Regions from separate parts of the Roseateles flavus genome, predicted to be linked through region 3. Evidence: riboswitches for the same ligand, from Rfam matches in the RefSeq annotation. Region 3 holds a riboswitch; each other region holds the start of a gene.
The links. A riboswitch is a leader RNA that binds a small molecule or an ion and turns the genes downstream of it on or off. The one in region 3 is predicted to bind glycine.
Positions count from the first base shown of each region.

Region 1: another riboswitch for glycine. It lies ahead of ABDJ40_RS13700 (branched-chain amino acid ABC transporter substrate-binding protein); the one in region 3 lies ahead of ABDJ40_RS23065 (D-amino acid dehydrogenase).
Region 2: another riboswitch for glycine. It lies ahead of gcvT (glycine cleavage system aminomethyltransferase GcvT); the one in region 3 lies ahead of ABDJ40_RS23065 (D-amino acid dehydrogenase).

Region 1 covers NZ_JBDPZC010000006.1:80,070-90,244, reverse strand. Annotated here, with positions in the region: gene ABDJ40_RS13745 (glutathione S-transferase family protein) at 1-189, shown strand, start outside; gene ABDJ40_RS13740 (glutamine amidotransferase) at 186-878, shown strand; gene ABDJ40_RS13735 (TetR/AcrR family transcriptional regulator) at 1,157-1,777, shown strand; gene ABDJ40_RS13730 (four-helix bundle copper-binding protein) at 1,870-2,214, shown strand; gene ABDJ40_RS13725 (autoinducer binding domain-containing protein) at 2,249-2,968, opposite strand; gene ABDJ40_RS13720 (prephenate dehydratase domain-containing protein) at 3,558-4,202, opposite strand; gene ABDJ40_RS13715 (acyl-CoA dehydrogenase family protein) at 4,208-5,377, opposite strand; gene ABDJ40_RS13710 (acyl-CoA thioesterase) at 5,400-5,813, opposite strand; gene ABDJ40_RS13705 (class II fumarate hydratase) at 6,015-7,418, opposite strand; glycine riboswitch at 7,626-7,719, shown strand; gene ABDJ40_RS13700 (branched-chain amino acid ABC transporter substrate-binding protein) at 7,887-9,029, shown strand; gene ABDJ40_RS13695 (hypothetical protein) at 9,226-9,450, shown strand; gene ABDJ40_RS13690 (AraC family transcriptional regulator) at 9,490-10,175, opposite strand, start outside.
Region 2 covers NZ_JBDPZC010000006.1:142,254-152,428, reverse strand. Annotated here, with positions in the region: gene gcvP (aminomethyl-transferring glycine dehydrogenase) at 1-2,201, opposite strand, end outside; gene gcvH (glycine cleavage system protein GcvH) at 2,346-2,720, opposite strand; gene gcvT (glycine cleavage system aminomethyltransferase GcvT) at 2,810-3,934, opposite strand; glycine riboswitch at 3,996-4,104, opposite strand; glycine riboswitch at 4,114-4,217, opposite strand; gene ABDJ40_RS13945 (response regulator) at 4,328-4,987, shown strand; gene ABDJ40_RS13940 (ATP-binding protein) at 4,984-6,399, shown strand; gene ABDJ40_RS13935 (DegQ family serine endoprotease) at 6,476-8,035, shown strand; gene ABDJ40_RS13930 (amidohydrolase family protein) at 8,138-10,175, opposite strand, start outside.
Region 3 covers NZ_JBDPZC010000017.1:9,303-19,477, reverse strand. Annotated here, with positions in the region: gene ABDJ40_RS23095 (AMP nucleosidase) at 1-745, shown strand, start outside; gene ABDJ40_RS23090 (GGDEF domain-containing protein) at 840-2,054, shown strand; gene ABDJ40_RS23085 (GNAT family N-acetyltransferase) at 2,156-2,815, shown strand; gene ABDJ40_RS23080 (GNAT family N-acetyltransferase) at 2,812-3,291, shown strand; gene ABDJ40_RS23075 (PQQ-dependent sugar dehydrogenase) at 3,304-4,515, opposite strand; gene ABDJ40_RS23070 (DUF2785 domain-containing protein) at 4,590-5,507, opposite strand; glycine riboswitch at 5,644-5,747, shown strand; glycine riboswitch at 5,749-5,867, shown strand; gene ABDJ40_RS23065 (D-amino acid dehydrogenase) at 5,970-7,268, shown strand; gene fusA (elongation factor G) at 7,372-9,471, shown strand; gene ABDJ40_RS23055 (hypothetical protein) at 9,566-10,108, shown strand.

The sequences.
Region 1 (10,175 bases), on a different contig from region 3:
CCGGCCGGCGCCACGCTGTACCGCTATTTCTCGATGGACATCGCCCGGCCCGCGCTGCCCCATGTGGCGGCCTGGTACGAGCGCCTGTGCGAGCGGCCGGCCTACCGCGAGCACGTGATGGTGTCCTTCGAGGAGCTGAGGGGCCGGCCGGACCGCAGCGCCCTGGTCCTCAACGTGGAGCTGCCATGAAGCGCCCCGTGCTCCTGGTGCTGCACCGGCCGCAGTCCTCGCCCGGGCGGGTGGGGCGGCTGCTGGTGCAGAAGGGCTATGCCCTGGACCTGAGGCGCCCGCCTCTCGGCGAGCCACTGCCATCCTCGCTGGAGGACCACAGCGGTGCCGTGGTGTTCGGAGGGCCCATGAGCGCCAACGACACGGATCCCTGGATGCGGGAGGAGACGGACTGGATCGGCGTCCCCCTGCGCGAGCGCAAGCCCTTCCTGGGCATCTGCCTCGGTGCCCAGCTGCTCGCCCGTCACCTCGGGGCGCCGATACAGCCCCGAGGTGACGGGCAGGTCGAAATCGGCTACTGGCCGATACGGCCCACTGCGCTGGGCCGCTCGCTGGGGCCGTGGCCGGAACGGGTCTACCACTGGCATCGGGAAGGCTTCGGCCTGGCCGCCGGCATGGAGCAGCTGGCGGTGGGCGAGGTCTTCGAGAACCAGGCCGTGCGCTTTGGCTCGGCGGCCTATGGACTGCAGTTCCATCCCGAGGTCAGCTTCCAGACCATGAACCGCTGGGCGCAGTCCGCGCTGCACAAGCTGTCGGCGCCGGGCGCCCAGCAGCTGTCGCAGCAGCGCATGCAGGGCAGTCGCCACGACCGGGCAGGGATGGCCTGGCTCAGCGGCTTCCTGGATCGCTGGCTGGCCCCCCAGCCCTGAGCCGGGGGCAGACTTGGCAGCGCCGGCTTGTCACCTGATTGTGGGATGAGTCTGAACCGGCCGCCGACGCCTGGCCTGAGGCTATGCAATAAAATGCATACAAGCTCGCATTTGCAAGTCACTCCGTGACCGGCATCTGGCGGCGAAGGCCCGGAGCCCCGCTCCCGGGCAGCCGGCAACAGGGTCCCCGAGACGCTTGAGGCCTGCTCGTGTCCATCACACGAGCGGCCGCCTGACATTCCCTGATGCCCTGACATCTTGCCCCCAGCGAAAACGCGATGCCCAACCCGCAAGCAGGTCCGCGAAAGATCCCGAGCCAGGCCCGGTCCCGCCGCATGGTGGATGCCATCCTGGAGGCCGCTGCCGGCGTGCTGGCGGAACGCGGCTATGCCGGCACCAGCACCAATCTCGTGGCTGAGCGTGCCGGCGTGAGCGTGGGTTCGGTCTACCAGTACTTCCCCAACAAGGACTCCCTGGTCGCTGCGCTGCACGAACGCCATGCCGGCCAGATGTACCAGGTCATCGAGGCGGTGCTGGGAACGGGCCAGCGTGGCAATCTGCGCAGCCAGGTGGAAGCCATGGTGCGGGCGTTGATGGCCGCCCACATGGTCGAGCCGCGTCTGCACCGGGTGCTGGAGCAGGAGCTGCCCTTCTTCGAAGTGCCCAAGCCCAACGACAGCCCCTCCGACAAGGGCATTTTCTCCAGGGTCCAGCAACTCCTGGAGCAGCACCGTGCCGACATCGTGCCTCAGGACCTCCAGCTGGCGGCCTGGGTGATCCAGCGCATCATCGAATCCATGGTGCATGCGGCCGTCATCGAGCCGCCGCTGGGCTTCTCGATGCCCGAGATCGAGCGCGCCATCGTAGACGCCGTGCTGGGCTATCTGGGCGTGCGCTGACGCCAGGCAGGCGCCGCCGCTGAGGAGGTCCCGGCAGCGGGCATGCGGATTGCCGCCTTCGCTGCTCCCCGCCACAGCTCCTGGAGCCCCCCATGCCCGCCAGCGCTCACAACGCCCAGCTGTACAACGCCTGCATCACTGCCTGCCACGTCTGCGCCGATGCCTGCGACCACTGTGCCGCAGCCGGCCTTCGCGAACCCGAGCTCCCCATGCTGGCGCGCTGCATCACGCTGGACATGGATTGCGCCGCCCTCTGCCGCCTCTGTGCCGGCTTCATGGCACGTGACAGCGAGTTCAGCGCCTCGCTCTGCCGCTGCTGTGTCGAGGTGTGCGATGCCTGCGCGGCGACCTGCGCCGTCCATGCCCACGCGCACTGCCAGCACTGCGCCGAGGCCTGCCGCCGCTGCGCCCGCGCCTGCCGGCAGATGAGCACCTGAGGCGGCCGCGCCGCGAGGACTCGACGGCCCGAACTCAGAACAGCATGCCCAGCACGGCCGCCTTCAACGCGGCCTGCGTCTTGTTGGTGGAGTTGAGCTTCAGGGTGGCCTTGGCCACATGGAAGTTGATGGTGCGCTTGGTCAGCCCCAGGATGAGCGCGATCTCCGAGGAGGTCTTGCCATCGGCCGTCCATTTCAGGATGGTTCGCTCGCGTTCGCTCAGCTGGGAATCCGGGCGGTGGAACAGCTGCGGCAGGCGGCGTTTCAGCAGCCCGGCGTGCAGGTCATGGCAGAAGGCCTGCAGGCTGGCCGATTTCTGGGCGTACTCGTCCAGCGACACAGCCTCCTTCGCACGGGCCAGGGTCATGGCGCCGATGATGCCGTGCTCCGTCCGCACGGGCAGCGTGCAGCCATGGCGCATGCCATGGCGCAGGGCCGTCAGCCAGAAGGGGGCGGGCGCTTGCTGGCTGCTGGAGTCCCACAGCCAGGGATTGCTGTGCGACTGGGCATGCCGGATCCAGGGGTCGACCTCGGCAAAGTTCTGGCTCGAGTAGGCGGCCATCCAGCCCTCGGGACAGTTGCCCGCCTGAATGACGGTGGGGCGGGTCATGGGCGGGTAGACGTGCGCCAGGTACAGGCAGTGGTCAAAGCCCTGCCGGCCAGCAAAGGCCGCCATGGCCTGCTCGCATTCCGAATCCTCAAAGCCGGCCGCGCAATGCGGCAGCCCTGCCGTGAACTGAATGATTCCTTGCATGTGTGACTCCCATGTTCGTCGAGCAGCCATGCTCAATAAATAACTAAGTGCTCGCGTTTTATGCATTCTCTGGGGACAACCCGGAGTCGGCGTAACAATATGTGACCACCTTCATGATCAGGCGCTTCAATTTGCCCAAATGACCATCATCTACTGGCGCCCGTGTGAATTTCGTTTGGTTACATTTGCAGAAAATGAAGGCGGAAGGTAGGCCTCGAGACCCGCAGATCTGCCATTCAAGATCTGCTTTCACGCTTGATTACGCGAGTAGAAAATCAATTGAATGCCCTGGTGGCACCCCTTGACCGCGGCCGGCTCGGATCGGCCGGGCGTCCACGGGGACGGCCAGCCGCCATGAGGGGGGTGGCTCGTAACACCGCGGGCGCGGCATGCCGCGTGGGAGTGATGTGAGGCGTCCAGCCGTGCCGAGGCGATGCCGGGCCGGCCAAGCTCCCCCAGCGCACGGGTCTGGGGTCCCTCTCGCGTGACCGGCGGGTTGGAAGGGCAGGCCGCCTGAGGACCGTTTGAAGGCCGTTTGAAGGTCTTTTGAAGGTCTTTTGAAGGCCGCTGACCGGCCCGGTTGCAGCTCCTAGGCCGCTGAGCGGCCCGGCTGCCCCAGTCGAGCCGCTCTGAAGCGGCCCAGCAGCCGCAGCTCCCTGCACTGCGTGGCAGCGTCCTGCAGGGCCTGGCGGACGTCCTCGCTGTCCGCCGGGGCGCACAGCGTGAAATGGAATCGATAGTGCCAGCCGTCCTGGCGCGCCGGCCTTGCGCACCAGTGCCCGATGGCGATGTCGCGGCGCGCCAGGGGCCTCAGCAGGTCCGCCAGGCTGCCCGTCCGCTCCGTCAGCACCACGGCCACCATCAGGCGGTCGTCCAGGGCGTCAGCCGGGTGCTCGGGGGGCGCGATGAGCCCGAAACGGACGCAGGCAGGCGCCGCCGGCCCGCCGCCGGTCTCGTGCAGCAGTTCACCCACGACCTTGACACCGCCAGCGAACAGGAGGTCATGGCTGCGGTTGACCATGCCCTCCTGGCTGCTCTCCAGGGGCACCAGCCCCAGATCGCAATCGCCCTGGGCGACGGCGGCATGGACGGCATCCAGGCTGCCAAGGGCTCGGCGATCCGCCGGCGCACCGAAGTGCCGGTCCAGGGCCGCCCCGCCTTCCCAGGCCTCGGTGTGGGCGATGCACTGCCCGGCCAGGGCGTGAGGGCGTGCGCGCCAGGCGGGACCGTCCATGACACTCAGGCGGTGGAAACCAGCCCGGAAGCCGGCGTTCGAGTGCTGGCTGCAGCCTGCGCCGGCCGCGACATCTGGTTGAAGATGTTCTTGCGATGCATCTCCTCCGTACCTCCGACGCTGGCAAAGCCCAGGGCATCGCGCATCAGGAGGGCCACGGGGCCTTCCTGGTAGCCACGGCTGCCATGGAGGCGGACCAGATCCAGCGCGCTGCGGATCAGGTCCTCGGAGCCCACCAGCTTGGCCACGGAGCAGGCCAGCAGGGCGTCCGGCTCCTCGTTGATGAGCTTGCTGACCGCGGCCAGGGCCGTCCAGCGGCTGCGCTCCATGCCGATGCGGATGTCCGTCAGCCGGCGCTGGACGTACTGGTGCTCGACGATGGGCTCTCTGAAGCTCTCGCGGCCGCGGGCGTACTGCAGGGCATCCTCGAGAAAGGGGCTCACCAGGTGGGCGGCCACCAGGCCGTAGTAGGCCCGGCCCAGGGAGATGATGTCCACCAACTGCCGCAGCCCGCGCCGAGCGTCGCCCAACACCTGCGCATGCGGGACGAAGACGTCATGGAAGGCCAGGCTGCCGGTGGGCAGGTCCGTATTGCCCAGCTTGCGGTCGCCCGGGCCGATCACGAGGCCGGGCGCTTCCTGGTCGAGGAAGACCAGGGCCACTGACTCCGGTGCATCGGCATGCCGACAGACGATCAGCGAGAAAGCGGCCATCGGCGCATGCGCGATGTTGTACTTGCTCCCGTTCAGCCGATAGCCGCCCGGGCAGGGGGTGAGGGTGCTGGCGATGCTGCGGACATCGGTGCCCGTGCCCGGTTCGGCGATGCCCGTCGCGCAGAGCTCGCCGCGGGCCAGCATGGGCAGGTAGCGGTCCTTCTGGGCCTCGCTGCCATGGCGCTGCAGCCCCCGCACCATGCCCGCCTGGGCGATGGCCGACAGCAGCAGGGCCGGGCAGCGCACCGTCTGCGCCAGGCCCTCCAGCGCCGCGGTGAAGTCCCACCAGGCGGAGGCATGGCCCTCGCGCTGCCCCAGGAGCTCCCAGAGACCGGCTTCGCGCAGGCGATGCCAGCGCGCGGCGTCGAAGTCCTGGCGCGGGCCCATGCCGGCGATCTCCTGGCCCAGCGCCTGGAAGCGTCGCTGCAAGCCCGCTTGAGTTTCGGACCAGTGCATCATCATGTTGGATCTCCTGCCGCTGCTCTCAGACGCTGCCCTGGAAGTCCAGGATGCGGGCCTTGAAGTCCTCGGTGACGGGCGTGGTCTTGTTGCTCTCGTAGTCGAACATCACGTGCTTGGAGTAGCCGCGGGCGACCACGGTGTCCTGCCCGTCCTGACGGTGCATGATGTGCTCGATCTCGAAGCTCTTGGTGCCGAAGCCGCTGACACGGCTGCGCACGATGAGGCTGTCGCCGAACATGGCGGGCTGCACATACTCGCAGGCCGTCTTGACCATGATGTGCGGCAGCTTCTCGTGCTTGGGCACCGAGAGCACCTTGAACATGAATTCGAGGTAGGCGTGCTGCAGATAGTCGTAGTAGACAGGGCTGCTGACATGACCCATTGAATCCGTGTCCCGGTACTTGACTTGGATGGGCGTTTCAAAGTTCTTGCTCATGGGGGTTCCTGATGAAGTGGGGAATGGCCGACCGCGATGGCGACGGCGCGCTCGGCTGCCGGCGCCCCGAGCGCAGGGGCTCGTCGGACCTGCGGCAGTGTTGCGGGCTCGAGAGGGGATGACTACTGTCACCAATCACAGTTCGCCCTGCGATGGCGCGATACGTGGGCGCTCCAGCCGGCGGCGGCCGGCCAGGGGCGCTCAGTGCTCACCGGTCAGGCGGGCCGGGTCCAGCAGCGCCTGCAATGTGTCCGGATCGATCTCGGTGCACTCGAGGGCCACCTCGAGAATGGGGCGCTTCTCGCGCCAGGCCTTCTTCGCGATCTCCGCAGCCCGCTCGTAGCCGATCAGCGGATTGAGCGCCGTCACCAGCACCGGATTGCGCGCCAGCGCCTCGCGCAGCCGGTCCTCGTTCACCCGGAAGCTCGCGATCGCCCTGTCCGCCAGCAGTGGCAGCACGGCGGTCAGCAGGGTGATGCTCTCCAGCAGGTTGCGGGCGACCAGGGGCTGCATCACATTGAGCTCGAAGTTGCCGGACTGGCCGGCCAGCGTGATCACGGCATCGTTGCCCATCACCTGGGTGCACACCATGAGGGCCGCCTCCGGGATCACCGGGTTGACCTTGCCCGGCATGATGGACGAGCCCGGCTGCAGCGCCTCCAGCTCAATCTCGGCCAAGCCCGCAAGAGGCCCGGAGTTCATCCAGCGCAGGTCGTTGGCGATCTTGGACAGCACCACCGCCACCAGCTTGAGCGCGCCCGACATCGCCACGGCGGCGTCCTGGCTGCCCATCAGCGCAAAGCGGTTGGGCCCCGGTGCGAAGGCGACGCCGGTGCGCTCGCTCAGCACCTCGCAGCAGCGCCCCGCGAAGGCCGGATGGGCATTGACGCCCGTGCCCACGGCCGTGCCACCCAGGGCCAGGCGCTGCATCAACGGCAGGGCCGCCTGGACCTGCTCGCGGGCCCCCTGCACCTGCGCAGCCCAGCCTCCCAGCACCTGGCTGAGGCGCACCGGCAGGGCGTCCATCAGATGAGTGCGGCCGGTCTTGACGTGGGCATGCACGGTGTCCGCCTTGCGATGCAGCACCTGCACCAGGTGATCCATCGCGGGCAGCAGGCGCTGTGAGACCGCCAGCGCCGCGGCCACATGCAGGGCGCTGGGCACCACGTCATTGCTGCTCTGCCCGGCGTTCACCTGGTCATTGGGATGCACCGGCGCGCCGTGGATCCTGCTCGCCAGGGTGGCCAGCACCTCGTTGGCATTCATGTGGCTGCTGGTCCCGGAGCCGGTCTGGAAGACGTCGACGGGAAAGTGCTTCATCAGCGCCGCGTCCTCCAGCTTCAGCAGCGCCTCGCTGGCCTGTGCGATGGCCTGCGCGGCGGCGGCGTCGAGCTGCTGGAGCTCGCCATTGGCCGATGCCGCAGCCCCCTTGATGAGCAGCAGGGCACGGATGAAGCCGGGCGGCAGAGGCTGCCCGCTGATGGGAAAGTTCAGCACGGCGCGCTGGGTCTGGGCGCCGAACCAGGCGTCGGCGGGCACTTCCACGGTGCCCATGGAATCGTGCTCGACACGCAGGCCGGGCGTTGGAGGGCGGTGTTCACTCATGGCGCAGGCTCCCGTCAGCAGAAGGGCAAGGGCGGCTCCCGGTCACTATGGACCTGCGGGCGCGCATTTGCATCAAGAGGTTCTTACTGGCACACCTGACAAAAAGGCTCTTGATTTGATTGTGGGTAAACCCTGATTCGTGGGCATAATCAAAGCCTTCAATGCAAGGTCCAGGCTATCCGCTGGCGGCCTTGCTGGCCACAAGCCCGAGCGACATCGGGAGAGTCCGCGCGCCACCCCGCGCGGCGCCGAAGGAGCAACCGCCCCGGAAACTCTCAGGCAAAGGGACCGATGTCGTGGACGAACTCTGCAGAGTTGCCGGTTGCATGACGTCTGCCGGCGCGCCGAAGGAGCAAGCCCGCCCCATCCTGGGCGGGAGGAATCTCTCAGGCATCAGCGACAGAGGGGGCGACGACCGCCGAGGTCCGGCGGCGTCACCGTGTCGCTGACGTCCCCAGGAGAGATCCCATGAACCACCCCGCCATCCGCCTCGGCGCAGTCGCCGCGGCCTGTGTTTCCCTGTCTGCCCAGGCGGCAGAACCGCTGCTCGTCAAGATCGGCCATGTGGCTGCGCTGAGCGGCCCGGCCGCCCACCTCGGGCATGACAACGAGAACGGCGTCCGCATGGCCGTGGAAGAGCTGAACGCCAAGGGCCTGCAGATCGGTGGCCGTCCGGCACGCTTCGAGCTGGTGGCTGAGGACGATGCGGGTGACCCGAAGCAGGGCACCCAGGCCGCGCAGAAGCTGGTGGATCTCAAGGTGAACGGCGTCGTCGGCCACCTGAACTCCGGCACCGCCATCCCGGCCGCCCGCATCTATGCCGAAGCCGGCATCCCGCAGATTGCGCCCTCGGTGACCAATCCCAAGTACACCCGCCAGGGCTTCAAGACCAGCTTCCGCATGGTGGCGGACGACGCCCAGCTGGGCGGCACGCTGGGCCGCTATGCGGTGCAGACGCTGAAGGCCCGGACGGTGGCCGTCATCGACGACCGCACCGCCTACGGCCAGGGCGTTGCCAGCGAGTTCGAGAAGGCCGCCAAGGCGGCCGGCGCCACCGTCGTCAAGCGCGAGTTCACCAATGACAAGGCCACCGACTTCACCGGCATCCTCACCGGCATCAAGGCGGCCAGGCCGGACGTGGTGTTCTACGGCGGCATGGATGCCGTCGGCGGGCCCATGCTGCGCCAGATGAAGCAGCTGGGCATTCAGTCCAAGTTCCTCGGCGGTGACGGCGTCTGCACCGCGGAGCTGCCCAAGCTGGCCTCGGGCCAGATGCTGGACGGGCAGGTCGTCTGCGCCATCGCGGGCGGCATCGACGGCACGCTGCGCCCCGGCTTCGACAAGTTCAAGGCCGACTTCAAGAAGAAGTTCGGCACCGAGGTCCAGATCTACTCGCCCTACACCTACGACGCCACCAAGGCCCTGGCCGAAGCCATGGTCAAGGCCGGTTCCGCCGAGCCCGCCCGCTACCTGCCCGTGCTGCAGAAGCTCAGCATGCAGGGCGTCACCGGCACCGTCGCCTTCGACGACAAGGGCGACATCAGGAACGGTGCCCTGACCCTCTACACCTTCAAGGGCGGCCAGCGCGAGGAACTGGGCGTGGTGCGCTGAGGTGGGCAGGCCGCTGCGTGAGAGGCCAGGCCGCTGCGTGCGGGGCCGCCCAAGGTGGGCGGCCTTCAGCCTTGGCGAAGCTACGCCACCACTTTCCTTGCCCTGGATCAGCGCTTTGACGGACCGCGCTTGCGAGGGCTCCATGACGGCTCCAACATGAACGCCACGTGCAGAAGAGCGTGTGGAGGCGCGAGTCATGGGCACCATTTCACGAGCACTGTTTCTGGAGTCCCGGATCGGCGAGCTGGTCGAGCTGCCGCGATGCGGCACCGCCCTCGAGCTGCCCTGGGTCTATGACGGGGTCGCCGAGGACATCTGTGCCATGGCGAAGTCCGGCAAGGTGGAGGTCATCGAACGTCAGGTGCAGCAGGTCCAGGGTGAGCCCTTGATCACGCGCCTGGCCTTTCGCCGCTTGATGTGAGGGGCCCCGGCCGGCAGACGGCCCTGGCAAGCCCCGCCCTCATCCCGACAGCGCGACGCCCGGCGTCAGGCCCGTCCAGCGCTTGAACGAGCGCCGGAAGCTGCTGCGGTCGTGAAAGCCCAGCTCGCTGGCGATCGAGTCGCTGCTGCGACCTTGCAGCAGCAGGAGGTAGAGCGCCACATGGCTTCGGGCCTGGTCCAGCTGGGCCTGGTAGTGGGTGCCGTGCAGCGCCAGCCGCCGCTTCAGCGTCGCCGGGCTGACGCCGAAAGCCTGGGCCGCCTGCTCCAGGGGCGTGGCCTCCCGGTACCGGGGCAGCAACCAGTCATAGAGAGCGGCGAGGAGTCCGCGCCCCGCGGCGGCGGGATCGGCGTTCTGCTCCAGGGCCCGCTGGGCCAGGTTCGGCTTCACGGCACGGGGCCAGGGCCGGGACAGCAGGGCCGCGGGCAGGCGCATGGCATCGAACTGGCAGCCGAAGCTGAGCTCGGCCCCGAGGAAGACGACATGCTGGGACAGGTCCCGCGGCCGCGTCCGGTTGAAGCAGAAGCGCCAGGGCAGCGCAGCTCCACTCTGCCACTGGCACAGGGACTTCAGTGCGCTCATGTGCATGTCGACCACGAAGGCACGCTGGGCCGCGGGGATGCCGCAGGACTCAGTCCACAGCAGCAGCGCTTCGTCGCCATGAAGCAGCAGGCGCGGCGTCAGCAAGGGCGAGAGACGGCCGGCGT
Region 2 (10,175 bases), on a different contig from region 3:
AGGAAGGGCACGAGGTCGGCGACCACGCAGACCGGGCCGACGCCCGGGCCGCCACCGCCGTGGGGGATGCAGAAGGTCTTGTGCAGGTTCAGGTGGGACACGTCGCCGCCGAACTCGCCAGGGGCCGCCACGCCGACCAGGGCGTTCATGTTGGCGCCGTCCACATAGACGCGGCCGCCATGGCTCTTCACGAGCTGGCAGATCTCCTTGACCTGGGTGTCGAAGACGCCGTAGGTCGAGGGGTAGGTGATCATGATGGCGGCCAGGTTGGCACTGTGCTGCTCGCACTTGGCCTTCAGGTCGGCTAGGTCGATATTGCCTTCCTTGTCGCACTTGGTGACCACCACCTGCATGCCCACCATCTGGGCCGAGGCGGGGTTGGTGCCGTGCGCGGACTCGGGGATCAGGCAGATCTTGCGATGGCCTTCGCCGCGCGACTCATGCCAGGCCTTGATGGCCAGCAGGCCGGCGTACTCGCCCTGCGAGCCGGCATTGGGCTGCAGGCTGATGCCGGAGTAGCCGGTGGCCTGGCACAGCCAGGCGGTCAGCTGTTCGTTCAGCAGCTCGTAGCCCGCCAGTTGCTCGCGCGGGGCGAAGGGGTGGATCTGGGCGAACTCTGGCCAGGTGATGGGGATCATCTCGCTGGTCGCGTTCAGCTTCATGGTGCAGGAACCCAGCGGGATCATGCTGCGGTCCAGGGCCAGGTCCTTGTCGGACAGGGCGCGGATGTAGCGCAGCATCTCGGTTTCGCTGTGGTGGGTGTTGAACACCGGGTGGTCGAGGTAGCTGCTGGTGCGCACCAGCTCGGCCGGGATCATGGCGGCCACGCCCTTCTCGAAGGCGGCGAAGCCGGGCAGGCTCTTGCCGTCGGCGAAGACGGCCAGCACGGCGCCGAGGTCTTCACGCGTGGTGGTCTCGTCCAGCGACAGGCTCAGGGACTGGGCCGAGGCGCGGCGGAAGTTCATGCCAGCCTTGACACCCGCGGCCAGCAGGGCCTCGGTCTTGGCGCCGGTCTGCACGTGCAGGGTGTCAAAGGCGGCGGCATTGTTGATGCCGAAGCCCAGGCCCTTCAGGCCTTCGGCCAGGATGGCGGTGTAGGCCGCCACGCGCTGGGCGATGCGCTTCAGGCCTTGCGGGCCGTGGTAGACGGCGTACATGCTGGCCACGACGGCCGGCAGCACCTGGGCGGTACAGATGTTGGAGGTGGCCTTCTCGCGGCGGATGTGCTGCTCGCGGGTCTGCAGGGCCAGGCGGTAGGCCTTGTTGCCTTGCGCGTCCACCGAGACACCGACCAGGCGGCCCGGCAGGTTGCGCTTGAACTCGTCCTTGCAGGCCATGTAGGCGGCGTGCGGGCCGCCATTGCCCATGGGCATGCCGAAGCGCTGGGTCGTGCCCACGGCGATGTCGGCGCCTTGCTCGCCAGGTGCCTTCAGCAGGGTCAGGGACAGCAGGTCGGCGGCGGCGATCAGCAGGCCGTTCTGGGCATGCACGGCGTCGGCGACGGGCTGCAGGCTGCGCACGTCACCGTTGACGCCGGGGTACTGCACCAGGGCGGCGAAGCACTCGGTCTTGCCGGCCTCGGCGGCGGGGCCCACGACCACGGTGATGCCGATGGGCTCGGCGCGGGTGCGCACCACTTCCAGCGTCTGCGGCAGCACGTCGTCGGCCACGAAGAAGGTCTGGCTCTTGCTCTTGCCCACGCGGGCGGCCAGAGTCATGGCCTCGGCGGCGGCGGTGGCCTCGTCCAGCATGGAGGCGTTGGCGATGGCCATGCCGGTGAGGTCGGTCACCATGGTCTGGAAGTTGACCAGGGCCTCCATGCGGCCTTGCGAGATCTCGGCCTGGTAGGGCGTGTAGGCGGTGTACCAGGCGGGGTTCTCGAGGATGTTGCGCAGGATGACGCCCGGGGTCAGGGTGCCGTAGTAGCCCTGGCCGATGTAGCTCTTGAGCACCTGGTTCTTGCTCGCGACGGCCTTCAGCTCGGCCAGCGCGGCGGCCTCGGTGGCGGCGGGCGGCAGCTGCATGCCGGCCGTGCGCTTGATGCTGGCGGGCACGATGGCCTCGATCAGGGCACGGCGCGAGGCCTGGCCGATCACGGACAGCATGGCGGCTTCATCGGCGGCATCGGGGCCGATGTGGCGGGCGTGGAATTCGGCGGCGTTCTCGAGTTCGCGCAGGGGCTTCAGGGCAGACATCAACATGGCAAATCCTTCATCGGTGACCGCGGCAGGCTCATGGCCGGCGGCGGCAGTCCGGGGCAGGGCGGTGGCAGGCAGGGGCCGCCCGGCAGATACGGAAACGGGCACGGACAGGACTGTCGGTGCCCGTTGTTCACCTCACGGCGATCAGCTGTTCTTGACCAGCTCGTCGTAGGCGGTGGCGTCCATCAGGGCGTCCAGCTCGGCCGGCTTGGACAGCTTGACCTTGAAGAACCAGCCCGAGGCCAGCGGGTCGCTGTTGGCGAGGGAAGGGTCGGCGCGCAGGGCTTCGTTGACCTCGGTGATCTCGCCGCTGACGGGCATGTAGACGTCGGCGGCGGCCTTGACGGACTCGACCACGCCGGCGACTTCCTTCTCGGCGAAGCTCTTGCCGACGTCGGGCAGGTCCACGAACACCACGTCGCCCAGCGCGTCTTGCGCATGGACGGTGATGCCCACGGTGGCGGTGCCGTCAGCGTTGATCTGGATCCACTCGTGGTCGGCGGTGTACTTGATGCTCATGGTGTGCTCCGAATGTCGGGAGAAAAGACCAGGGAAAACTGGACGGGGAAACAGGCGAGGGGCCAGTATCGGCCCCTCACACGCGGATGTCAGCCGCGGAAATAGCGGTGCGGCGCGAAGGGGGTGGCGGCCACGGTCATGGCAACGCGCTTGTCACGCACCAGGGCGAAGACTTCCGTGCCTTGCGGGGCGTAGGCCGTCTGCACATAGCCCAGGGCCACCGGCTGGTTGACCGTGGGGCCCAGGGAGCCGCTGGTCACGACGCCGATCTCGGTGCCGTCTGCGTTCACCAGCTTGGCGCCTTCGCGCACGGGCATGCGCTCGGCGGAGATCAGGCCCACGCGCTTGCGCTGCACGCCGTTGGCGAGCTGCTCGTTGACGATGTCGGCACCGGGATAGCCGCCGGCACGGGCGCCACCGGCGCGGCGCACCTTCTGGATGGCCCAGGTCAGGGCGCCTTCCACGGGGGTGGTGCTGGTGTCGATGTCATGGCCGTAGAGGCACAGGCCGGCTTCCAGGCGCAGGGTGTCGCGGGCGCCGAGGCCGATGGGCATCACTTCGGGCTGGGCCAGCAGCTTGCGGGCCAGCTCGACGGCCTGGTCGTTGTGCACCGAGATCTCGAAGCCGTCTTCGCCGGTGTAGCCCGAGCGGGTCAGGAAGGTCTCGATGCCGTCCAGATTGAAGAAGCCGCCGGTCATGAAGGTCAGCTTGGCGACTTCGGGGTTCAGGCGGGCCAGGGCCGTCACGGCCTGCGGGCCTTGCAGCGCGAGCAGGGCGCGCTCGGGGGTGGGGATCACCTCGCAGCGGCTGCCGATCTTGGCCTGCAGATGGGCCGTGTCCTGCTCCTTGCAGGCGGCGTTCACCACCACGAAGATGTCGTCGGGGCGGCGGCAGACCATCAGGTCGTCGAGGATGCCGCCCTGCTCGTTCGTGAAGAGGGCGTAGCGCTGCTTGTAGACGGGCAGGTCGATGATGTCCACCGGCACGATGGACTCCAGGGCGGCGCCGGCGTCAGCGCCCACCAGACGCAGCTGGCCCATGTGCGAGACGTCGAAGAGGCCGGCGGCCGTGCGGGTGTGCTTGTGCTCGGCCAGGATGCCGGCCTTGTACTGCACGGGCATGTCGTAGCCGCCGAAGGGCACCATCTTGGCACCGAGTTCGACGTGCAGGGCGTGCAGGGGGGTCTTCTTGAGATCGGCGGCGGGGGCGGACATGGGCAAATTCCTTCGAGGGCATTCTGGAACCCCAGCCCGGCCGTTGATCCGGGGATGGGGAGCTGCCCTCGCTGTCCGCTTTACCTGAGAGATTGGCCACCGGCGTATCGCCAGCAGCTTGCCCCTTCGGTGGACGGGCTCGAGACCCGTCTCTCTCCAGTGAGGAACGTTCCGATCGGAACGTTTTGTCAGTCCTTTTGCCTGAGCGTTCGAAGCGTGGGATCACCAATGCCTCTGCGCCTTCGGCGGCTCCCGCTAGAGAGCTCTCTCCTGACCGGGCGCATTGTAGCCATGGAATCAGCCCGCCCGGCAAGAGATTAAGGGGCTGCTAAGGCCGGGGGCTTTCTTCCGTGGAGAATTCTGCTTTTCCACCCCGACGTGCCCCGAGCCACCATGAGACTGCTGCTGGTCGAAGACGACCTGATGATCGGTGAGCCCCTGCTGGACCTGCTGCGGGCGGAAGGCTATGCGGTCGACTGGGTCCGCGACGGCGAGATGGCCGACACCGCGCTGCTGAGCCAGAACTATGACCTGCTGATCCTCGACCTGGGCCTGCCCAAGGCCGACGGCATGACGGTGCTCAAGCAGCTGCGCGGCCGCAAGCAGAGCCTGCCCGTGCTGATCGCCACGGCGCGCGATGCCCTGGAGCAGCGCATTGCCGGCCTGGACGCCGGGGCGGACGACTACGTGCTCAAGCCCTACGAGTTCCACGAGCTGCTGGCCCGCATCCGCGCCCTGCTGCGCCGGGCCCAGGGCCGTGCCGAGCCGGTCTACGAGCACAAGGGCGTGGCCATCAACCCCGCCACCCGCGAGGTGAGCAAGGACGGCCGCGAGGTCGTGCTCTCGGCGCGTGAGTGGGCGGTGCTGGAGCCGCTGCTGGCCCGGCCGGGCATGGTGCTGTCGCGCCAGCAGCTGGAGGAGAAGCTCTACGGCTGGAAGGACGAGATCTCCAGCAATGCGGTCGAGGTCTACATCCACGGCCTGCGCAAGAAGCTGGGCGCCGAGCTGATCCAGAACGTGCGCGGCGTGGGCTATCGCGTCCCCAAGGAATGAAGAGCCTCGAACGGCTGGCGGGCCTGCGGCGAGGGTTGATGCCGCGCTCGCTGCGCCAGCGCCTGATGATGTTCCTGCTGGCCGCCGTCTCGCTGGCGGCCTTCCTGCAGGCCTACAGCGCCTACCGCACGGCCCTGGCCGAGGCCGACCAGCTCTTCGACTACCAGATGCAGCAGATGGCTTTCTCACTGCGCGGCAGCATGGCGGGGCCGGGCAGCGGCACCATCTCGCTGCCCCTGGGCGAGCAGCAGAGCTTCGACTTCCATGTGCAGGTCTGGAGCCTGGACGGCGCCTCCATGTTCCGCTCACCCGGACCGTGGCTGCTGCCGCAGCGCGCGGTGCTGGGCTTCTCCGACGTCAGCGACCGTGGGCGCACCTTCCGCGTCTTCTCGGTGCAGACGCCGCTGCAGGTGATCCAGGTCGCCCAGGACCTCTCAGTGCGCCAGCGCATGGCCTCGCAACTGGCCTGGCGCACGGCCATGCCCACGCTGCTGATGCTGCCGCTGCTGGGTCTCGTCGTGTGGCTGGTCATCAGCCGTTCCCTGGACCCGGTGGAGCGCGTGCGCGCCCAGCTGGCGGACCGCTCGCCAGGCGATCTGGCGCCCGTCCCCGCGGGCGACCTGCCCAGCGAACTGCGGCCCATGGTGCAGGAGTTCAACGCCCTGCTGGGCCGCGTGCGCAGGGCCTTCGAGGACCAGCAGCACTTCGTGGCCGATGCGGCCCATGAGCTGCGCACGCCGCTGGCCGCGCTGAAGCTGCAGCTGCAGGCGCTGCAGCAGGGCAGCGCCATGAGCAGCACGGCAGGCGAGCCCGGCCTGAGGCGCCTGGAGCAGGGCATCGAGCGGGCCTCGCACCTGATCGAGCAACTGCTGTCCCTGGCCCGCCAGGAAGGCGCGGCCGCGCAGCGGGCGCTGGAGCCGGTGGCCCTGGACGCGCTCTGCCGCCAGGCCGTGGCCGATGCCAGCGAGCTGGGCAGCCTGCGCGGCGTGGACGTGGGCCTGCAGGACTGCGATGCCGCCTGGGTCCTGGGCCAGCCCGAAGGCCTGCGCGTGCTGCTGCGCAACCTGCTGGACAACGCCATCAAGTACAGCCCCGCGGGCGGCCAGGTGGACCTCAGCCTGCATGCCACGCCGGGAGAGGGTCAGGTCTTGCTGCTGGTGGAGGACAGCGGGCCGGGCATCCCCGCCGACGAGCGCCAGCGCGTCTTCGACCGCTTCTATCGCAGCAGTGCCTCGGCCTCGCAGGCGCCGGGCAGCGGCCTGGGCCTGGCCATCGTCAAGGCCATCGCCGAGCGCCATGGCGCCCAGCTGCGCCTGAGTCAGTCCAGTCGCCTGGGCGGCCTGCAGGTGGAGCTGCGCCTCCCGGCCTGCGAGCCGGGCGATGCGTCCTCAGACCGGGCTCAGCTTCGTTAAGCGGTTTCTAAGCGAGGCGTTCGAAAGTGCTGACCGTCGCGACCGTCCAGGTCGCTGCAGCCAAAAGGAGAACGCCATGACCGACCACCGCCTCAACCGCATGATCCCGGCCCGCCGCCTGGTCTGGGCCCTCGTCGCCGCTGGCGTGCTTGGTGCCGCCGGAGGTGCCGGTGCCATGCATGCCAGCAACACCCTCAAGACCAGCAACAGCGCGCCGGTGACGGCGCCTGCCGAGCCCGCTGCCACCACCAGCCCCGTGCTGGCCAGCGCCGCGCCTGCCGCCGTGAACGCGGCAGCGCCAGCGCCCATGGCCGCGGCCGCCTTGCCGGACTTCGCCACCATCGCCGCCCGCCAGGGCCCGGCCGTCGTCAACATCAGCGTTACGGGCACCGTGAAGACGCAGGCGCAGCGCCGTGGCGCCATGCCCGAGCTGGACCCCGACGATCCCTTCTACGAATTCTTCCGTCGCTTCCAGCCCCAGATCCCGCGCGGCGGCGAGATGCCCACCCGCGGCCAGGGCTCGGGATTCATCGTGTCCGAGGACGGCACCATCCTGACCAATGCCCACGTGGTGCGCGATGCCTCCGAGGTGACCGTCAAGCTGACCGACCGGCGCGAGTTCAAGGCCAAGGTGCTGGGCTCCGATCCCAAGACTGATGTGGCCGTGCTCAAGATCGAGGCCAAGGGCCTGCCTACCGTGACCCTGGGGAGCACGCGGGACCTGCGCGTGGGTGAATGGGTGCTGGCCATCGGCTCGCCCTTCGGCTTCGAGAACAGCGTCTCGGCCGGCGTGGTGAGCGCCAAGGGCCGCGCCCTGCCGCAGGAGAGCTTCGTGCCCTTCCTGCAGACCGACGTCGCCATCAACCCGGGCAACTCCGGCGGCCCGCTGTTCAATGCGCGCGGCGAGGTGGTGGGCATCAACTCGCAGATCTACAGCCAGAGCGGCGGCTATCAGGGCCTGTCCTTCGCGATTCCCGTCGAGGTGGCTCAGCGCGTGCGCCAGCAGATCGAGAAGGGCGGCAAGGTGCAGCACGCGCGCCTGGGCATCACCATCCAGGACGTCAACCAGGGCTTCGCCGATTCCTTCAAGCTGGCCCGGCCGGAAGGCGCGCTGGTGGCCAATATCGAGGAAGGCAGCGCGGGCGCGAAGGCCGGGTTGAAGTCGGGGGACGTGATCCTGAAGTTCAACGGCCAGCCCATCGTGGCCAGCAGCGACCTCCCGGCCCTGGTCGGCCAGGCCATGCCCGGCGAAACCGCGACGCTGGAAGTCTGGCGTCACGGCAAGCTCGAGACACTCAAGGCCAGGCTGGGTGATGACGGCGAGAAGAAGAGCCGCACGGCCCGGTCCGACGACGAGAGCGCGCCCCAGCAAGGCAAGCTGGGCCTGGCCCTGCGCCCGCTGGAGCCCCAGGAGCGCCGTGACAGCGGCGTGAAGGAAGGCCTGGTGATCGACGAGGTCAGCGGCCCCTCGGCCCAGGCCGGCGTGCGCCCGGGCGACGTGCTGCTGGCCGTCAACGGCACGCCGGTGAGCTCGGTCGAGCAGGTGCGCAGCGTGGTGGCGGGCGCCGAGAAGTCCGTGGCCCTGCTGGTGCAGCGCGGCAAGGACCGGATCTTCGTGCCGGTGAAGCTGGGCTGACGGGCCTGAAGCGGGCATGAAGAAGGGCGCCCCGCGGGGCGCCCTTTGTCGTTCCAGCCTGGATCGGGCCGTGGGCCGGGGCCTCAAGAGCCCCCGCGGGCCTCAATGGCCGTGATGCCCATGCCCCTCGCTCAGCGCGTCGGCATCCAGCGGCGTGCCTGCCGCATCGCCCTCGAAGAAGAAGGGCTTGCGGGCCTTCTGGCGTGGCGCGACCTCGTTCATGCTGGGCACGGCGTAGAGGCGGCCGCCCACCATCACCTGGCTGATGCGGTCGCTCTGGCGGATGTCCTTGAGCACATCGCCGTCGATGACCACCAGGTCGGCGAGCTTGCCTTGCTCCAGCGAGCCGATGTCCCTGTCCAGGCCGAGGTAGCGGGCCGGGTTCAGGGTCGCGCTGCGGATGGCCTCCAGCGAGCTCATGCCACCCAGGCCGAACATCCACATCTCCCAGTGCGCGCCCAGGCCCTCGCGCTGGCCGTGGGCGCCGATGTTGGTGCGGGTGCCGGCGCGCTCAAGCTCGGTGGCGGTCTTCGCGACCTGGATCACGTTGAAGTCCTCCTCGGGCGCGGTCTCGCGGCGCACGCTGCGGGGCTCCAGCACCGAGCGCGGCACGAACTTGGACAGGATGGGATGGCGCCAGACATCGCTGCGGGCGTACCAGTAATGCTCGCCGTCCAGGCCGCCATAGGCGACGTTGAGCGTGGGCGTGTAGCCCACGGCGGTCTGCGGCCACAGCTGCTTCACGTCCTCGTAGACCTTGGCCACGGGCAGGGCGTGCTCCACGCCCGTGTGGCCGTCCACCACCATGCTCATGTTCGTCTGGAACAGCGAGCCGCCCTCGGGCACCACCATCATGCCGGTCTCGCGTGCAGCGGCCAGCACCTGCTGGCGCTGCTCGCGGCGCGGCTGGTTGTAGCTCTTGACGCTGATGGCGCCCGCGGCCTTCATGCGCTTGAGGTGGGTGAGGGCGTCCTCGTAGCTGTTGATCAGGGCGCTGACATCGGCCTTGGCGCCGTAGAGGATGGTGCCGGTCGAGTAGATGCGCGGGCCGACCACGCGGCCGGCACGCTGCATCTCGGACTGCGTGAAGATCTCCGCCGTGCTGTTGCTCGGGTCATGGATGGTGGTGAGGCCGAAGGCCAGCGAGGCGTAGTTGACCCAGCTCTGCTGCGGGATCAGGCGTGACTCCGCCATGCCGCCGTGCCAGTGGGCATCGATGAGGCCGGGGATCAGGGTCTTGCCGCTGACGTCCACGCGGCGGGCATCGGCCGGCACGTGGACGCTGGAGGCCGCCCCCACCGCCACGATGCGGTCGCCCTCGACCAGCAGGGTGCCGTTGTCGATGACCTCGTTGCCCTTCATGGTGACGATGCGCCCGCCGGTGAAGGCGATGCGGCCTTGCGGCTTGTCGGCCTTCGCCCTGAAACCGATCGGCAGGCCCTGCTCGGCGGGCTTCCAGGCCTGGCCCTCGCCCTTGGCAAAGACCTGCTCCAGCGGCACGCTGAAGAGCTGGTCGGCCAGGGCGTAGTGCAGGGTCTTGCCGTCACCCGACCACTGCAGGTACTCGCCGGCATTGATGTCCAGCTGCTTGACCGGCACGGCGTCCATCTTGGGCGCCAGCGAGAGCGTCTTGCCCGTGGCCGGCAGCGGCACCACGTAGGCATGGAAGCGCTCGACGAAGCCCAGCCAGCGACCGTCCGGCGAGAGGCTGAATTCGCTGGCGAACTCGCTCTTGGCGACGTCCAGCTCGCTGCGGTCCTTGAGGTTCAGGCGCACCAGCTTGTGCACGCTGTCGACCTCGCTGGTCTGGGCGCTGCGGGTGAAGTAGACGGCCTCGCTGTCCCGGCCCCACTGCGGCGCCGTGCCGTCCTTGCTGATCCGCAGGGGCTCGCCCTGGCCGTCGGCGCGGGCGATGTAGAGGCCCGTCTCCAGGCCGTGCACCGGCGAGGTCAGGTAGCCGCCCCTGGACTTCTGGTAGACCACCCACTTGCCGTCCGGCGAAAGGCGCGGCGAGAGGTACTTGCCCGGCTCCTGCGTGAGGCGGGTTTCGCGGCCCGTGGCCAGGTCCAGCTTCCAGACGCTGCCAAGCGCCGCATCGTCCCAGCGCACATAGACCAGTTCGCGGCCGTCGCGGGAGAAG
Region 3 (10,175 bases):
GGCCGAGTTCGCCGCCATGGCACCGGGCCTGCCGCCCCTGCGCCTGCCACAGATGCCGGCCTACCACCTGCTGCGCCGCGACGCCAGCGGCATCACCATGGTCAACATTGGCGTCGGCCCGGCCAATGCCAAGACCATGAGCGACCACATCGCCGTGCTGCGCCCGCACTGCTGGCTGATGCTGGGCCACTGTGCCGGCCTGCGCAACAGCCAGCAGCTGGGCGACTACGTCCTGGCCCACGGCTACGTGCGCGAGGACCATGTGCTGGACGAGGAGCTGCCGCTGTGGGTGCCCATCCCGCCGCTGGCCGAGGTGCAGGTGGCGCTGGAGCGCGCGGTGGCCGAGGTCACGCAGCTGTCGGGCTTCGAGCTCAAGCGCATCCTGCGCACCGGCACCGTGGCCTCGACCGACAACCGCAACTGGGAGCTGCTGCCCAGCGCGCACCAGGGCGGACCGGAGCGGCGCTTCAGCCAGAGCCGGGCCATCGCACTGGACATGGAAAGCGCCACCATCGCCGCCAACGGCTTCCGCTTCCGCGTGCCCTACGGCACCTTGCTGTGCGTCTCCGACAAGCCACTGCACGGCGAGATCAAGCTGCCCGGCATGGCCAACCAGTTCTATCGCGAGCGGGTGGACCAGCACCTGCGGATCGGCCTGCGCGCCATCGAGCTGCTGCGCGCCAGCCCGGCCGGCAAGCTGCACAGCCGCAAGCTGCGCAGCTTTGCCGAGGTGGCCTTCCAGTGATCGGCCCCACGGTGGTGTGCACCATCGCGTGACTTTTGCGGCCGGCCAGCCCCACAATGGGGAAACGCCCCGCTCCCAGGCAAGACTCGACCCCATGCTCCTGGACACCCCCACGCTGCTGAGCCTGCTCCTGCTGGAGCTGCTGAGCCTCATGGTGATGCTGCCCCTGCTGATGGGCGCTGCCGTGAGCCGCGCGGCCCGTTTCGCGCAAGGCTATATCGCGCTGCAGTGCGTGGGCTGGATGGCGCTGTGGCTGCGCCAGTCCTCCGGGGCACCGATCAGCGATGGCCTGGGCGGCTTCGTCGCCATGCTGGCCCTCAGTGCCAGCCTCAGCGCCCTGTGGCTGGCACTTCGGGACTGGCTGGGCCGGCGCCCGGGCCGCTGGGCGATGATGGGCGCGCCCCTGGTGCTGGCCCTCGCCTCGGTGCTGGACGGCAGTGGCGCCGACCACTTCGCCATCGCCTGGTCCGGCCTGGGCCTCTCCCTTCAGATGCTGGCGCTGGCCCTGGCCTGCTCCTGGCCGCGCGAGGCGGAGCAGCAGGGCCTCGAAATCAGGCACATCACGCCCGTCGAGCACAAGGATCGGGCATGGCGCACCTTGCTCGGGCTGGGGTTTGGCGCCATGGCCAGCGTCCCCCTGCTGCGCGCCAGCCTGCATTTCCTCGGGCGGGAGGTGGGGTGGGAAGCGCTGCTCACGCAGGCCATCATCCTCGGCGCACACGTGATGCTGCTGGTCAGCGTGCTGGCCATCCTGGTGGCCTGGCGCGGCGAGACCGAGCTGCACCTGCAGCGCCAGGCCCACACGGACGCCCTGACGGGGCTGGCCAACCGCCGCGCCTTTGGCAGCCGCTCCGAGGAGCTGATCTCCCTGGCCCGGCGCCATGGCGAGCCGCTATGCCTGGTCATGCTGGACCTGGACCTGTTCAAGAAGGTCAATGACGACCACGGCCACGAAGGCGGAGACCGCGCCCTGGCCCTCTTCGCCAGCTGCGTGCAGCAGGTGCTGCGCGTGGGCGACCTGGCCGGGCGCGTGGGCGGCGAGGAGTTCTGCGTGCTGCTGGCCCGCAGTGACGAACTGGGGCCGCGCGCCATGGACGCCCGCCTGCGGGCGGTGCTACATGCGCGCGCCGAGAAGGAGCTGGGCTTTGCACTGGATTTCAGCGCGGGCTGGGCCCTGCTGCGCCCGGGCGATCGCAGCGTCGAGGACATGATGCGCCGCGCCGATGCCGCCCTGTACGAGGCCAAGCGCAGCGGCCGTGGCCGCCTGTGCGACGAGCCCGGCTGGACCCCTGCCGAAAAGACGGGCTGACCCCGTCATCTGCCTGCCTTTGCGCACTGGCACGCTGCTTGCTTGGAATGAGGCAAACCCGTCCACCCGACGGGCCGACCTGAACACAGGAGCGCAGCACCATGCAAGCCTTTGACGCCCCCTTTGCCTACACCCCGGCCGCACTCTCCTCTTCCGTCGCCCCCCTGCAGGCACCGCCGGCCCAGCCGCAGGGCGCTGGCGCCGCCCGCTTGCGCGTGGTCGGGCAGGCACGCAAGCGCGGCGCGGTGCAGGTGCGGGCGCTGGGTTCGCGGGACCTGCAATGGCTGCCGGCCCTGGCGGACCTCCTGATCGACAGCGTGCACCACGGCGCCTCGCTGGGCTTCCTGGCCCCCTTGTCCCGCTACCAGGCCATGGACTACTGGCACAGCGTCTACGCGCGCCTGGGCAGCCACCACCACCTCTGGATCGCCTGCGAGGGAGATGGCCATGGCCCGCTGCAGGGTGCGGTGCAGCTGGCCCTGCCCCAGCCCTCCAACGCGCACCACCGCGGGGAGGTGCAGCGCCTCATGGTGCACAGCCAGGAACGCGGCCGGGGCATCGCCAGCCAGCTGATGGCGACGCTGGAGTGCACGGCCCTGCGCCAGGGCCGCCGGCTGCTGGTGCTGGAAGCGCCCGCGGACTCCCAGGCCGAGGCCGTCTACACCCATCTGGGCTGGCAGCGCGCCGGCGCCATCCCCGGGCACAGCGTCTGCGCCGAAGGCCGGCTGCATTCGGCCGCCCTGCTGTACAAGACCCTGTGAGCGGCATCGCGGCGCCCCGCTGGCGCATCGAGCCTTGCGACGCCCGCAGCGAGGACGCCGCCGCCTTGATGGACGAGCTGAACGCCCTGCTCGCCGCGCTCAGCGGCGACAGCGGCGCCGCCCGCTTCGATCCGTCGCGGATGCAGTCGACGGGCTGCGCCTTCCTGGTGGCCCGGGACGGGCAAGGGCAGGCCCAGGGCTGTGGCGCCCTGCGCCCGCTCCCTGAGGGGCTGCCCGGAACGGCCGAGATCAAGCGCATGTATGCCCGGGCCCGCGGCCAAGGCCTGGGTGCGGCCCTGCTGGCCGCCCTGCTGGACGAGGCCCGCCGCCTGGGCTATCGGCGCGTCTGGCTGGAGACCCGGCGCGTCAACGCCCGCGCCCTGGCCTTCTACCAGCACCAGGGCTTCACGGAGATCCCCGGCTACGGCCACTATGCGGGCCGCGCGGACGCCGCCTGCCTCGGCCTCGCCCTGTGAGCGCCTCGCGCCTCAGCGGAAGACGCGCAGCAGCCGGCCGCTGTCGGTGAGCATCAGCAGCGCGCCGTCGGGCGCCTGCCTGACGTCGCGGATGCGCTCCCCGAGGTCGGCATACATCGCGCTGCGCTCCTGCACCGTGTTGCCGGCCAGCTTCAATCGCCACAGCGCCTGGCCCGCCAGGCTGCCGGAGAAGAGCTGCCCCTGCCACTCGGGGAACATGCTGCCGGTGTAGAACAGCAGGCCGGCTGGCGCGATGGAGGTCGGCACCCAGAAGGTCAGGGGCTCGACATAGGCCGGCGCATGCGTGCCGCCACCGATGCGGCAGGCGTCCCCCACCGGATCACCGTAGTTGCAGCCATAGCTGCGCACCGGCCAGCCGTAGTTGCCGCCGGGCGCAATGCGGTTGATCTCGTCACCGCCCTGCGGCCCGTGCTCGCTGACCCAGAGCTCGCCCGTCTGCGGATGCAGCGCGGCGCCCTGCGGATTGCGGTGGCCCAGCGAATAGATGCCCGGCGCGGCGACTGGGCCGAGCGCAGGGTTGTCGGCCGGAAGGCCGCCATCGCGGTTGATGCGCACCACCTTGCCCAAGGTCTTGCCCAGGTCCTGAGCGGGGCTGCCCTGCTGGCGCTCGCCCAGGGTCACGAAGAGGGTCTTGTCGCGGGCAAAGACCAGGCGGGAGCCGTAGTGCCCGGAGCCGCTGACCTTGGGGCTCTGGCGAAAGATCACCTGCCCCTCCACCAGGGCCGTGCCCTGCAGCCGGGCCTTGAAGACCGCCGTGCCGCTGCGCCCCGCCTCGCTGCCACTGCCCGGTTCGCTGAAGCTCAGGTAGACGAGGCCGTTCTGGCTGAAGTCGGGGTCGAGGGCCAGGTCCAGCAGGCCGCCCTGCCCCGCCGAGTCCACCGCTGGTGCGCCGCTGATGACCTCCTTCTGGCGCGCGTCGGCGCTGAGCCTCAGCAGGCCGCCGCTGCGCTGGGTCACCAGCAGGCGCCCGTCCGGCAGCACGGCCAGGGACCATGGGTTGCCCAGGTCCGTGCGGAGCGTGGCGAGCTGGGGAGTGGGGCTCGGCGTTGGTGTCGGTGTCGGCGTGGGTGTTGGTGTCGGCGTGGGTGTTGGTGTCGGCGTGGGTGTCGGTGTGGCGCTGGCGCTTGAGTCACCGCCGCCCCCTCCGCACGCCACCAGGGCCGCCACCATCAGGGCTCCCGAGCTTCGATGCCAAGCTGCCATGCGCCATCTCCCGTCGTGGATGCAGGCAGTCTAGGAGCTTGCCGGCGTCCCCGTTGTAAGAAGCTGTGGCGGCCTCAGTCCAAGGACGCCAGCGCCTGGCGCACCGCGGGCAGCGCGCGCTCGCGCAGGCCGGCATCGGGTTGCTCCTGCAGGGCCACATAAAGCGGCCACAGGAACTGGCGGGCGTTGTGCGCCAGGCGCAGGCGGCGGGCATCCCAGCTGCCGCCGCGAGCGGGCTCCAGCACCGTCAGCAGCCAGGCCTTCACCTGCTCCGCCGACCAGGCACTGCGCGCCAGGGCAAAGCGCGCGGCCCGCGCCAGGCGCTCGCCCTCGCCATGCTGGTAGGCGACCTGCCCCTGGGCCAGCACCTGGGCGCCCAGCGAGGCCAGCATGAGGGCCGCGCCGTCCGCATCCACGGCGGGGTTCAGGGCCAGCTGCATCAGCAGATCGGCGCCGTGGGCCACCCCATGGCGCCAGCCCTCGCGGTCGTCATGCGCGCGGTAGTCGCGCCATTGCCGCAGCCAGGAAGCGCCTGCCACCAGCAGGGCCTCGCGCTCGGCAGGCTGCAGAAAGGGCTGGACGCGATCGACACGGGCGACCTCGGACAGCGCCAGCGCCGCAAAGGGCGCGTGAAACCCCGGAGCGTCCGGCGGCGCCTGCAGCACGGACAGCCAGCGATCGCGCAGCAGGCGCAGGGTTTCAGGGGTGAGCCGGCCGGCGCGCATCCAGGCGGAAAGCAGCTCGAAGCCCAGCTCGTCACGCAAGGCGGGATCGGGCGAGGACAGACAGTCGGCCAGAGAGAGCGCCACTCGCTGGAAGGGCGCCGCCGGGCGCGCGGCGTCCTGCGTCCAGGCACGCAGCTGCGCGGCCTGCTGGACCTGGCCCTCCAAGGACGGCGGGCAATCCGCCGCAGCCGGGGCCACGAACGCCGCCATCAGGGCCAGGCCAGCCCAGGTCCGGCCTCCGATGCAGACTTTTGCAGTGCGTCCCATGCGGACCTCCTTGGCGCGCATCTTGGGCGCGCCTCGGCTCCCGCGCCACCGGACTTGCCCGCCGTGCACAAAGCCATGGGAGACCGCTGGCGCAGGCGGCCCGCTTGCCGACGGCCGCCCCGGCCACGTACACTGCGCGTCGGATTCAGGAGAGTGCAGACCCCATGCCATGTTCATGCGGGCCTGCCGCCGAAGGCGCAAGCTCCCATACTCGCTCAGGCCCCGTACTGGATCCGTCATCAAGCCGAATGCTGGAGAGTGAGGCCAGGCTCCGAGCCCGGCTTCCGCCGAAGGAGCAAGGCCGCAGACCCTGAAGTCCAGCGGCTGAATCTCTCAGGTACCGAGGACAGCGGGAGCGGCGCGCACAGGCGCACGCTCTCTTTGGCCCGGGGTTTTTTCTGCCCCTCACGCCCGAGTCACGCACGCCTGCGCGTTCAACCCTCAGTTCATCGAGAGTTCCGCATGCATGTCATCGTCCTGGGCGCCGGCGTCACCGGCATCAGCACCGCCTGGTATCTCCGCCGGGCCGGCCACGAAGTCACCGTCATCGACCGCCAGCCCGCAGCCGGCCTGGAGACCAGCTACGCCAATGGCGGGCAGATCTCCGTCTCCCATGCCGAGCCCTGGGCCAATCCCGGCGCACCGCTGAAGGTGCTCAAGTGGCTCATGAAGGAGGACGCCCCCCTGCTCTTCCGCCTGCGCGCGGACCTGGCCCAGTGGCGCTGGGGCCTGCAGTTCCTGCGCGAGTGCACGCAGGGCCGCACGGCGCACAACATCCGCAACATCGTCAAGCTGGGCCTCTACAGCCGCGAGCAACTGCGCGAGCTGCGCGGCCAACTGGGCCTGCAATACGACCAGCGCACCCAGGGCATCCTGCACTTCTACACCAGCGAGGCCGAGTACGAGGCGGCGCAGGAGCCGGCCCGCATCATGCGCGAGCAGGGCTGCGAGCTGGACATGAAGACGCCCGACGAATGCGTGGCCATCGAGCCCGCGCTGGCCCAGTGCCGGCAGCAGATCGTCGGCGGTTCGATGACGCCCAGCGACGAGTCCGGCGACGCCCACCGCTTCACCCAGGCCCTGGCCGCCCGCTGTGCGGAAGCCGGCGTGCGCTTCGCCTACGACACCCGCATCCTGGGCCTGGAAGGCAGCCGCGAGTCCGGCATCAGCCGCGTGATCTGCGCCGATGCGAACGGCGTGGTGCAGCGCCTGGCCGCCGACCGCTTCGTGCTGTGCATGGGCAGCTTCAGCCGCGGCCTGGCACGCGAGCTGGGCATCCATCTCAACATCTACCCGGCCAAGGGCTACTCGGTGACGCTGCCGGTGATCTCGCCCGAGCACAGCTACCAGGTCTCTCTGACGGACGACGAGTACAAGCTGGTCTTCTCGCGCCTGGGCGACCGCCTGCGCATTGCCGGCACGGCCGAGCTCAACGGCTACAGCACCGAGCTGAACCTCACCCGCTGCGAGGCCATCGTGCGTCGCACGCGCGAGCTCTTCCCCTCCATGACCGACGGCCGCGGCGCGCAGTTCTGGACCGGCCTGCGGCCCGCCACGCCGTCCAACCTGCCCTATATCGGCGCCAGCCACGTGCCCAACGTCTACCTCAACACCGGGCACGGCACCCTGGGCTGGACCCATGCCTGCGGCTCGGCGGCGGCCATTGCGGACATCGTCAGCGGCCGGCGGCCCGTCCTGGACTACGCCTTCACCGCAGCCACGCAGGAGCAGCTGGAAGACGGCGAGCTGCGCTACGCCTGAACGACGTCAGGTCTTGCGCACGCCCCCTTGTGCGGGGCCATGCCTTGCCCTAGGCTCAGGCCACGGCATTTGTGCATCGGTCCCGACCTCAAGGAGCACGCCTATGGCCTCCAGCCCTTCGTCCGCAGGAGGCGCTGCCTCCGGCCTGTCCGGCAGCGCGCAGGATTCCCGCCTGCAGAGCCTGCGCACCCTGGCCCTGGTCGGCCCCGCAGGCAGCGGCAAGACCACCTTGTGCGAGGCCCTGCTGCTGCAGGCGGGCGCCATCAAGCAGGCAGGATCCGTCGAGAAGGGCAACACGGTCAGTGACCACGAAGCCCTGGAGCGCCGCATGCAGCATTCGCTGCAGACCAGCGCCGTCCACCTCGACTGGCAGGGCCTGCGCCTGCATGTGCTGGACACCCCGGGCGCGCCGGACTTCATCGGCCAGGCCCTCCCCGCGCTGGAAGCCGTGGAGAGCGCCGTGCTGGTGCTCAATGCGCAGGCTGGACTGGAGCTGATGGCCACGCGGCTGATGGAGGTCGCGGCCCAGCGCGAGCGCACGCGCCTGGTCGTGATCAACAAGATCGACGCCCCGGAGGTCGACCTCCCCGGCCTGCTGGCCCTGCTGCAGGAGCGCCTGGGCAAGGAATGCCTGCCGCTGAACCTGCCGGCCGGCGGCGGCACGCGGGTCTCGGACTGCTTTTTCCAGCGCGACGGCGACAGCGACTTCGGCTCCGTGGCCGAGGCCCATCGGGCCTTGGTGGAACAGGTGGTGGAGGTCGACGGTGACTTCGTCGAGCGCTACCTCAACGAAGGCGACGTCCCCGCCAGCGAGCTGCATGCGCCCCTGGAGCAGGCCCTGCGCGAGGGCCACCTCATCCCCGTGTGCTTCACCGCGGCGAAGTCCGGCGTGGGCGTGCCCGAGCTGCTGGACGCCATCGCGCGCCTGCTGCCTCACCCGGGCGAGGCCAACCCGCCGCAGTTCCTGGAGGGCGAGGGCGCCGACGCCCGCCCGCTGAAACCCCTGCCCGATGCAGACCGCCACGTGCTGGCCCACGTCTTCAAGATCCAGGCCGACCCCTACCTCGGCAAGCTGGCCCTGCTGCGCGTCCATCAGGGCACGCTGAAACGCAATGCCCAGCTCTATGTGGGCCATGCACGCAAGCCGGTGCGCGTCAGCCATCTCTTCATGCTGCGCGGCAAGGAGCATGTGGAGGTGGAGCAGGCCCTTCCGGGCGACCTCTGCGCCGTGGCCAAGATCGACGAGCTGCACTACGACGCCGTGCTGCACGACGCGCCCGAAGACGAACACCTGCACCTGGCCCCGCTGCAATTCCCCGAGCCGGTGCACGGCCTGGCGATCAGCCCTGCCCGGCATGGCGACGAGCAACGCCTGTGGGACCAGCTGCGCCGCCTGGTCGACGAAGATCCCTGCCTGCGCCTGGAACATGCCGCCCAGACCAACGAGACCCTCGTCTACGGCCTGGGCGAACTGCATCTGCGCGTGCTGCTGGAGCGCCTGCGCGAGACCTACAAGGGCGAGGTGCAGACGCAGCCGCCACGCGTGGCCTACCGGGAGACCATCTCCTCGCCCTCCGAGGGCCATTACCGCCACAAGAAGCAGAGCGGCGGCGCCGGACAGTTCGGCGAGGTGTGGCTGCGCATCGAGCCCCTGGAGCGAGGCGCCGGCTTCGAATTCCGCGACGAGGTCAAGGGCGGCACCATCCCCGGTGTCTTCATGCCCGCCGTCGAGAAGGGTGTGCGCCAGGCCCTGGCCCAGGGCGTGATCGCCGGCTTCCCGCTGGTGGACCTGCGGGTGGTGGTGTTCGACGGCAAGCACCACTCGGTGGACTCCAAGGAAATCGCCTTCGTGACCGCCGGGCGCAAGGCCCTGATGGCCGCCGTGCTGGAGGCCCGCCCGCAAGTGCTGGAACCCATCGTGCAGGTGGAGATCCTCGCCCCCGCCGCCACCATGGGGGACATCACCGGCGACCTGGCCTCGCGGCGCGGGCAGGTGCTGGGCACGGGCAATCCGGTGCCGGGCAGCATCAGCATCCAGGGCCTGGCCCCGCTGGCCGAGCTCGTCAGCTACCAGACGCGGCTCAATGCCCTGACCAGCGGCCAGGGCCGCTACACCATCAGCCTCTCGCACTACGAGCTGGTACCACCCAATATGCAGGCGCAGCTGGTGGCGGCCCACAAGCCGCACGACGAGGACGAGTGAGGACAATCACACCGGGCTTGAGTGAACAAGGCTTTATCATTGCGGGATGTGTTCCGCTGCCCGGGACGTCGCTCAGGTCCGTCTGGACAACGCGATGATCCTGTTTGAAGAGTTCGTCGCCGCCACCATCAAGCACCCCGATGCCGCCGCTCTGCGCGGCCTGGAGCGGCGTTTCGCGGAGCGCTTGCAGATCCAGCCCAGCTACTGGAGCCAGATCAAGAGCCGTTCGCGCCAGATCGGCGAACGCCTGGCCCGGCAGTTCGAGCAGCTGTGCCACAAGCCGCCCGGCTGGATGGACCTGGAGCACGGCCAGGCCCCGGCGCCCGCGGGCGACACCGAACCTGCCCTGCCCCGCGATGACGACGAACGCTTCATCATCGGCCTGGTGCTGACCTACTATCGCCGCCATCCCCAGCGCGCCCGCACGCGCCTGCTGGACCTGCTGGGCGAGGTGCTGACGCCGCCGGAGAGCCCGGCGCCCGCCCCGGTGGTGCATCCTGCCGCCGGCACGGGGGCGCGCAGCTCGGCCGCCAGGCCGCCCGCCGCGCCCGCTTCGGCGGCGTCGCACGCCAGCGATCTGGACGACTGGCGCCGACTCCAGCAGGGCATCGCCCCGCTCAAGCCCAAGAAGCGTTAATCAGGGACAGCGGTGCCAGCGCCCGGCCACGGCCGGCGCGCTTTCTCTCGGGGCCGCTGCCGCCCGC